DNA from 4 places in the Desulfosalsimonas propionicica genome. Region 4 is predicted to be linked to each of the others. Evidence: predicted binding sites of a transcription regulator. Region 4 holds the regulator's gene; each other region holds the start of a gene.
The links. The regulator sigma-54, encoded in region 4, starts transcription at its own class of promoters, with help from an activator protein. The targets are predictions, from matches to a motif close to TNTGGCACANTTTCTGCTNT.
Positions count from the first base shown of each region.

Region 1 (2,191 bases), on a different contig from region 4:
TGAGCGCCCGGAAAAACGCCCATATGGTGACGGTCAACTGTCCGGCCCTGCCGGAAACTATTCTGGAAAGCGAGCTTTTCGGTCATCGCAAAGGCGCTTTTACCAGCGCCAACCAGGACAAAAAGGGTCTGTTTGATCAGGCCCACGGCAGCACCATCTTTCTTGATGAAATCGGGGATTTGTCTTTGCCCGTGCAGACCAAGCTGCTTCGGGTGCTGGAAGACAAGCAGATCATGCCCCTGGGCGACAGCCAAAGCCATGAGGTGGATGTGCGCATTATCACCGCCACTAACCAGAACCTGGAGGAAAAGATCAAAAACCGGGAATTTCGGGAAGACCTGTATTACCGGCTAAACGTGGCGTCCCTGCATATGCCCCCGTTAAAAGATATCCGCCGGGATATTCCCCTGCTGGCCGATCATTTTGTCAAAAAGATTGCCTGTGAAAACAATGCTGAGCCCAAGGTTCTGGCACCGGAAGTCGTGGATTATCTGTTAAATCGGAACTGGCCCGGAAATATCCGGGAGCTGGAAAACACCATCCGGGGCTGGTGCGCGCTGACCGCAGAGCCGGTCATCACCCTGGCTCATACCGGAAAAACCCCGCAAGCCAGGGTTCAGACGCCGGATGTCCGCCAGGTGGATGTGACCCGGCCCTATAAGGATTTAAAGGCAGAGATCATCGACAGCTTTACCCTGGATTACCTGTGCCGGCTGCTGGCCCACACCAGCGGCAATATCAGCTTATCGGCCCAGATCAGCGGAATCAAGCGCCAGTCCCTGCAGAAAATCATCAAACGCTATAACGTGTCCGTGGAACAATACCGGTCATAACCCGGTAAAAATCGTTCACAGTCCCCATTTTTGACCCCGGATGACGCATCAAAGCGGCACTGCCACCTTCAGGCGGCAGTGCCGCTTTTTTGCGGACCCGACTCCTTAATCACCCCTGAATTCAACGAAATTCGCCCTGACTGAAAGCCTTTGCGGATGTGCCCTGCTTTGTTGTTCCATGCCGCCCAAAGGCGGCAGTTTCGGAAATGGCAAATCTCGATTTTATTTTAAATTATATGAAATCAAGCTGTTAAAAATAGAGATGCAGTTTGGCACCTTTATTGCTCTTAAGAGCGGCGAAAAATTGCAACCCTATAATCCGTGTCTGCTCGGCCATGCCGGGCAGGCACCTTATTTTTTACAATTTTGAGGAGGAGAAAATGGTCGAAAACATTGAGCAAAGAAGTCCCGACGATGAAGTGGTAATGGACAAGCCCACTAGCCAGTGGTCTGATTTATGGAAAAAAGAGGATTACATGGCCATATGGCTCGGATTTGTGATCCTGCTGGTGGGTGTGCTGATTTATTTCAACAATGCGCCCTCGGACATGGACCAGACCATTTCCAGGGCCAATGCCACCCTGGAAGAACAGGCTGACCGGGCCCCGTTTAAAACCATTGAATGGTTCCAGGCCATGGATGCCAAATCCAAGCTAAAGGCCACAAGTTCATCCATCGGCAACACCATCAAGGAGTTTACAAGCAAGCCCCACGGCTGGAGCGGCAACCCGGTGCATGCATTCTACATGGACGAGCAAACCGCTGCTGAAATCCGCCGCAAAGCCACTGTGAAATACGAGGCCGCCAGTCAGAGAGCCGAAGCCGCCCTGGCCGAAGCCCGGCAGGCCCAGCAGGCTGCGGCGGCCGCGAATTTTAACAATGAATCGTTAAATGAACAGGCCTTTGACGAGATCACCCAGTGGCGCGAGGCCAAAGCAAGTGCATCAGCGGCCAAAAAGAAAGCCGGGGTTTCGGCTTATAACCAGATCCCGCATCTCATCGGCCTGATGATTGTGCTGGGGGTGTTTTTCGGCATCGGCATGAAGTTTATGGGAAAATCCTTTGGCCAGTTTGTAAAAGGGTTTTTGTTTGTGTTTTTGATTGCGATTCTGGCGTATACGGCCGCAGGCAATGCCACTATGAAGCATTACGGCATCGGCTATGCCGCCTGGGCCATTTTGTTCGGCTTGATTATCAGCAACACCGTGGGCACGCCCAAATGGGTCATGCCGTCGGTGCAGACCGAATATTTTATTAAAACCGGCCTGGTGCTGCTGGGCGCAGAAATTCTTTTCGGAAAAATCCTTTCCATCGGCGTGCCCGGAATTTTTGTGGCATGGGTGGTCACGCCCACGGTT
Region 1 is NZ_JACDUS010000012.1:13,058-15,248, forward strand. Features, by position in the region: gene HNR65_RS15055 (sigma-54-dependent transcriptional regulator) at 1-833, shown strand, start outside; gene HNR65_RS15060 (YeiH family protein) at 1,214-2,191, shown strand, end outside.
Region 1: HNR65_RS15060 (YeiH family protein) is a predicted target of sigma-54. The motif match lies at 1,102-1,121, and genes of this name have one in related genera.

Region 2 (2,191 bases), on a different contig from region 4:
GAAACCCGCAGGCCCACGACCATATCCACCAGTTTAAACAGGATAAAGGCGGCCCCGAAGGTCCAGACAAAGGCGGCGGCAATGCCCAGCAACTGCACCCCGATAATGGCCGCAGATGTTCCCCCGGTATTAAAAATGCCCGCAGCCAGCGTTCCCCAGGCACCGTTGACACCATGCACCGACACCGCACCCACCGGGTCGTCCACCCGGATCTTTTCAAAAAACAAAACCGACATGACCACGATCACGCCGGCCACAGCCCCGATGACAATCGATGCCGTGGGCGAGACATTGGCGCACCCGGCCGTAATCCCCACCAGGCCGGCCAGGGCCCCGTTTAAACTCATGCTCACCTCTGGTTTCGAAAACTTGATCCAGGAAGTGAGCATGGCAAACACGGCACCCGCGGATGCGGCCAGGGCCGTGTTGACCGCAATCAGGGCCACATCCGTGTTGGCCGCGGTCGTGGAGCCGGCATTAAACCCGAACCAGCCCATCCAGAGGATAAATACCCCCAGTCCGGCCAGGGGGATATTGTGGCCCAGAATCGGCCGGATTGAACCGTCTTTTGCGTACTTGCCCATCCTGGGGCCCAGCACCACGGCCCCTGCAAGCGCGGCCCACCCGCCCACGGAATGCACGACAGTGGAGCCGGCAAAATCGATAAAACCCAATTTTTCAAGCCATCCGCCGCCGTCGAGCAGCCCGCCCCAGGCCCAGCTGCCAAACACCGGATAAATCAGGCCGGTAATAAAAATGGTATAGAGGATATAACCGATAAACCGGGTCCGCTCGGCCATGGCCCCGGAAACGATGGTGGCGGCGGTGGCGGCAAACACAGCCTGGAAAATCCAGAACATCAACACCCAGGGATCGCCGCCGGGTTCATAACCGCTTAAGAAAAACCCGGACGTGCCAAACCAGCCGGTGTTAGAAACCCCGAACATCAAACCAAATCCCACGGCCCAGAACACCAGCGAACCCATGGAAAAATCCATGAGATTTTTCATCAATATGTTGATGGAATTTTTGGCCCGGGTAAACCCGGCTTCCACCATGGCAAAGCCCGCCTGCATGAAGAAAACCAGAATGGCGGCAACCAGCGTCCATGTATAATCCGCATGGGTCTGGACCTGGCCGACGGCCGCGTGGTTTGATTCAATTGAAGGGCCGTCGCCGGCAAACGCCGGCAGCAAAGCTGCGGCCCATATCATCGTTGTCCATAGCAATGTTTTCATTCCTGATACCTCCCGGGTTCAGTTACTGGTTTTAAATTTCAGCTTTCAGAAACAGTTGGATGCGCTGACCTGAAAGGCCTTGGTTTCTTAATAGCAATTGGCGTGCCATTTGCTATTAAGCAAGCTATTAAAATAAGCATTTGATTTTATAGTATATAAAAAAAGGCCACTTCAGAAGCCCAAAAAAGAATATTACATTTTTGCAATGTTAAAATAGAAAAATAACAAAATTGTAAATTTTTAGGCACAAAAAGATGGCATTGCAAAAAGCTTTTTAGCGCGTCCGCTGTTGTTGCAGGAAGGAAGCCCTGCGGCCGGGGTTTCAGTTTTTTCGCTCCTGCCCCTTTACGAATTCATCAAATGCCTTCGCTAAAATTTCAAAAACTCGGCCTGCCGGCCTCAAACAATTTGAAATTTTTACGCTCCGGCATTTGCTGAATTTTTCCGTAAACGCTCAATGTTGCTTCAAAAACTGAAACTCCGACCTTGGACTTCCTTGGAAGTCTGATTTCAGATGGTGCCGTAAAAGTTCAAGATCAAGGCTTGCGCAATTTCAAAGAATGCAAAGGACTTATCCGTACGTGAAATTCTAAGAAATTGCGCGTAACACATATATTGGGCTTTTACGGCGCCATCAAAAAAGGCGGCCCCTGACCACAGGGACCGCCTTTTTATCCGCCTGCGCTTTTGCGCAGTCAGGAGGGGGGACTAAATGTCGTAATACAGGAAAAACTCGTGCGGATGAGGCCGCAACTTGATGGCATTGACCTCTTTTTCCATTTTGTACTCAATCCAGCGCTCAACTACATCCTTGGTAAACACATCGCCCTTGAGCAGAAACGCGTGGTCATCTGCAAGACCCTGCAGAGCCTCTTCAAGGGAGCCCGGGGCGGAATCGATCTGGGCCAGCTCCTCGGGGGGCAGGTCATAGATGTTTTTGTCCATGGGATCGC
Region 2 is NZ_JACDUS010000003.1:39,366-41,556, reverse strand. Features, by position in the region: gene HNR65_RS06205 (ammonium transporter) at 1-1,238, opposite strand, end outside; gene glnA (type I glutamate--ammonia ligase) at 1,947-2,191, opposite strand, start outside.
Region 2: HNR65_RS06205 (ammonium transporter) is a predicted target of sigma-54. The motif match lies at 1,329-1,348, and genes of this name have one in related genera.

Region 3 (2,191 bases), on a different contig from region 4:
GGTAGTTCTGTAGTTGCGCGCAATGAGCATGATGGCCATGCCTGTAAAGCCCAGGATGAAGAGCACCAAGGAAATAATGGCGGTAATCTTAATGTCCTGCTGCCGGGCCTCGATAAACGGGGTGCGGTCAAATCCGATAAATATGATCTGTTTGTTTTCTTCAGAATTATCCGGGATGCGCCAGGACCGGCCTTGTTGAGCCCGGCCGGGCCGGGGTGCGAACTGGCGCAGGTGTCCCATTTGCCGGCGGTTTGCGTTCCGGCCGGAAAAAGGGTTGAAAAAGCTGTAAACCTCAAATGCCGGTTTTCCGCTTTGTGTTTTAGTCAGTTGCCATTTGGCCGATTCTCCCGGGTTCAGGGCCTCCTGATCGCCGGATTTCACGAAAAACCGGGCATTGATTTGTTCGGGATCACTGTGGGCAAGGATCCGGCCGTTTATGTCGGTAATGGCGATGTAGAGGACATCGGCCTGATCCGCTAGTTCCTGGAGCAGGTACTGAACCTGGTTTTCATTCCAGCCCATGGCCCGCATGCCGGTTCTGGTGCCGGCTTCAAAGGATTTGATCAGCGCAGCGCCTTTTTCCAGCAGAATTTGGGACATGTATTGTTTTTCGCGGTTGTGGTTGCTCACGGCCAGAGACACAACGATGACCAGCAGGATGGCTGCGGCGCTGATAATCATCCAGGGAAACGAGTATATGCTTATGTGCTTTTTGTTGATCATAGTTTATGGGCCTGTAAAAAGTCTTTTTTACAGGTAGAGTTAAGTTTTAAGTGATTAAGTGTTAAGTAAAATCAAGATTTTGTCTTTTATTATTTATTGGTTGTAAAAACATGGGGCGGAAAAACCGACCCCGGCCGCAGGGCTTTCTTCCTGTAAAAATGCCAAGCAGCATAAAAAGCTTTTTACAGGGCAATCATATTGATCCATGCAAATTTAATGCCCTGTGCCGCACATACAAAAATATTTTAAAATACCGGTTAGTTAAATCTTTGCAAGAAGCCTGTTTGCCCCCTGGTGAGTATATTTTTTACAGGCTTGTATAAAATATATACAAAAACTTGTGAAAAATCCATGACCATATGTTTTTTGAGTTGGCGCTTATTGTTTTTTCTATAAAAAATCAATGTGTTATAATTTTATTCAAAGGCTGGCACACCTGTTGCTTTTAAGTTGTCAAACAGATCATTTGTGAAAAAACTGTAAAATCAATAACCCAAAGGAGGAAGGAAAAATGATGAAAAAGACAGTTACCATACTTACAGTGCTGGCAGTGGCCGGTCTGATCGCGGGCGTGGCATTTGCCGGGCCCCGGGGCGGCCCCGGGGGCGGTTACAATCAGGGCTACGGACCCGGAGCCCATGCCGGGACCTGTTATTACGGCGAAAACTTCGGACCGCAGCATCAGGCTTTTCTTGATGAAACCGCGGATCTTCGAAATGAATTGGCAGGCAAGCGCGGTGAGTATCATGCGCTGATGGCCAATGGCAATCCCGACCCGAAGCAGGCCGCGCGGCTACAGCAGGAAATGAACAGCATTCGGGAGCAGATTCGGGCAAAGGCCCGGGACCGCGGCATTAATGCACCTGTTGGAACCCGCGGCTACGGCGGACGGGGTTACCACAGAGGAGGCCGGTGCTGGTAGGCCGACTGCAACCACTGCCCGGGGCCAAGCCTGTCGGTTGAGCTCCGGGCATTTTTTTATCTGCTTTCCATCCCGCCATTCTATCATTTATTGTCCCCTTATGTTTTCAGCTCGGTCGTGGTATACTGCTTCAAAAAACCGGGACTAATCATGATGCACTCGTAAAAAGTCACGATCTGACGGCTTTGTAAAAGTTCAAGATCAAGGCTTGCGCGATTCCGAAGAATGCAGCGTACCTAACGTACGTGAAATTCTGAGGGATCGCGCGTAACGCAGATATTGGACTTTTACGAAGCCGTCAATCTTGAAAACAGGAAACCAATGACACAATTGACAGCAGATCTGAACCGATCCATCGACATCGGCGGCCGGCAGGCGGATTCGCGCCTGCTAATGGCGCCCATGGCCGGTCTGACCCACGTGGCCTTCCGGCACCTGGCGGCCGGGTATGGCGGATACGGACTCATGTTTACCGAGATGTGCAGTGCAAAAGCACTTCCCCAGGAAAATCCCAGGGTATCACCCGTATTTCAGTGGCGGCCATCT
Region 3 is NZ_JACDUS010000008.1:50,417-52,607, forward strand. Features, by position in the region: gene HNR65_RS12825 (ATP-binding protein) at 1-723, opposite strand, end outside; gene HNR65_RS12830 (periplasmic heavy metal sensor) at 1,235-1,645, shown strand; gene HNR65_RS12835 (tRNA dihydrouridine synthase) at 1,967-2,191, shown strand, end outside.
Region 3: HNR65_RS12830 (periplasmic heavy metal sensor) is a predicted target of sigma-54. The motif match lies at 1,150-1,169, and genes of this name have one in related genera.

Region 4 (2,191 bases):
GGAGGCGAGGTGGTGGGGCTTTTGGGACCCAACGGGGCGGGAAAGACCACCACTTTTTATATGACCGTTGGCCTGATCCGCCCTGACGGCGGCCATGTGTTTCTCGATGATGCAGACATCAGCGAGGATCCCATGCACGTCCGGGCCCGCAAAGGGGTGGGATATCTGCCCCAGGAACCGTCGGTATTCAAAAAGCTCAACGTACGCGACAACCTGCTGGCAATTCTCGAAACCCTGCCGATATCCAGGGCCGAGCAGGAGCAGAAAGCTGATGAACTGCTCGACGAGCTAGGCATCAAACGGCTATCGGCGCAGAAAGCCGGAGTGCTTTCCGGCGGAGAACGCCGGCGGCTGGAAATCAGCCGGGCACTGGCCACGGATCCGGCCTTTATTCTGCTTGACGAGCCCTTTGCCGGCATTGATCCATTGGCGGTGATCGATATTCAAAATATCATTTCACATCTGAGCCGGCGGGGTATCGGAATCCTGATTTCAGACCACAACGTTCGGGAAACCCTGGGCGTGTGTGACAAGGCCTATATTTTAAACAACGGCGAGGTAATCGAGTCGGGCGGCCCGGAAAAGATCGCCCAAAGCCCTGTTGCCCGAGAAATCTACCTGGGAGAAAAGTTCAGACTCTGATATGGCAATCGAACTCCAACAGAACTTAAAACTCCAGCAGCATCTTGTTATGACTCCGCAGCTGCAGATGGCCATCAAGCTTCTGCAGTTATCACGCCTGGAACTCGTGGAAATGGTTCAGCAGGAACTGGAAAGCAATCCCACCCTGGAAGAATCAGAGACCGTGGAAACGCCCGAGGAAACCCCGGCGGAAACGCCTGAAGCCGCGGATGCCAGGGAAATCACAATGGAGGAATCATTTGACGAGCGGCTTGACTGGCAGCAGTACATGGACGAATACAGCTCCACGGGACGGGTTCACTATGAGTCCGAGGAAAAGGAGGCGCCCAATTACGAGGCCTTTACCGCCAGCCGGACAAACCTTTACGATCATTTGCGCTGGCAGCTGCTCATGACCCGGCCCACGGCCGAGCAGGAAGCCATTGGAAGCCTGATCATCGGCAACCTGAACAAATACGGCTACCTTGACGTCCCCCTGGAAGATGTCGCCCAAATGGCCGAAACCGATGTTTCACAGGTCAAAGACGTGCTTTATGTGATGCAGACCTTTGATCCGCCGGGCATCTGCGCCAGGGACTTAAGCGAGTGCCTGCTGATTCAGGCCCGGCAGTTCGGCATTGTAGATCCTGTTGTAGAGGCACTGTTGCGCGATCACATCAATAACCTGGAGAACAAACGCTATCAGGTCATTGCCCGCGAGCTGAAATGCAGCATGGAAACCCTGTCTGCAGCCATCGAGCTCATCCGCCAGCTCGATCCCAGGCCCGGATTCCGCTACGGCGACGAGGATCAGATCTACATCACCCCGGACGTCTACGTGTACAGGGAAGGCGACGATTATATCGTTATGCTAAACGACGACGAAATCCCCCAGCTGCACATCAATTCCTACTACCGCCAGGCCGTGCGCAAAGGAGAACCCATTGCCAAAGATACGCGCACTTATCTGCGCGACCGGCTCAGGTCTGCCGAGTGGCTCATCAAAAGCATTCAGCAGCGGCGGCGGACCATCTACAACGTCATGGTCAGCATCGTCAAATTCCAGCGCGATTTTTTCGACCAGGGCATCGCTCATTTAAAACCCATGGTCCTGCGGGACGTGGCAGAAGACATCAACATGCATGAGTCCACCATCAGCCGTGTGACCACCAACAAATACGCCCATACCCCGCATGGCATCTTCGAACTCAAGTTCTTTTTCAACAGCTCCATTAACCGGGCTGACGGCAACACCATTGCCTCGGCCAGCGTACAGGAGGAAATGAGAAAGATTATTGCCGGAGAAAACCCCAAAAAGCCCTACAGCGATAAAAAAATCGCCGACATGCTCGAGGCGGCATCCGGCATCCGCATCGCCCGTCGGACCGTTGCCAAGTACAGGGAAATAATGGGGGTTCTTCCATCAAGCAAGCGTAAACAACCCTAATCAAGGAGGCAGGTACCCATGCAAACATCCGTGACATTCAAAAACCTTGATCCCTCCGATCACCTGAAATCTTATGTTTCCAGCAAACTCGACCGCATGGACAAGCTCCTGGACAATCCGGCG
Region 4 is NZ_JACDUS010000002.1:16,360-18,550, reverse strand. Features, by position in the region: gene lptB (LPS export ABC transporter ATP-binding protein) at 1-642, shown strand, start outside; gene rpoN (RNA polymerase factor sigma-54) at 644-2,068, shown strand; gene hpf (ribosome hibernation-promoting factor, HPF/YfiA family) at 2,087-2,191, shown strand, end outside.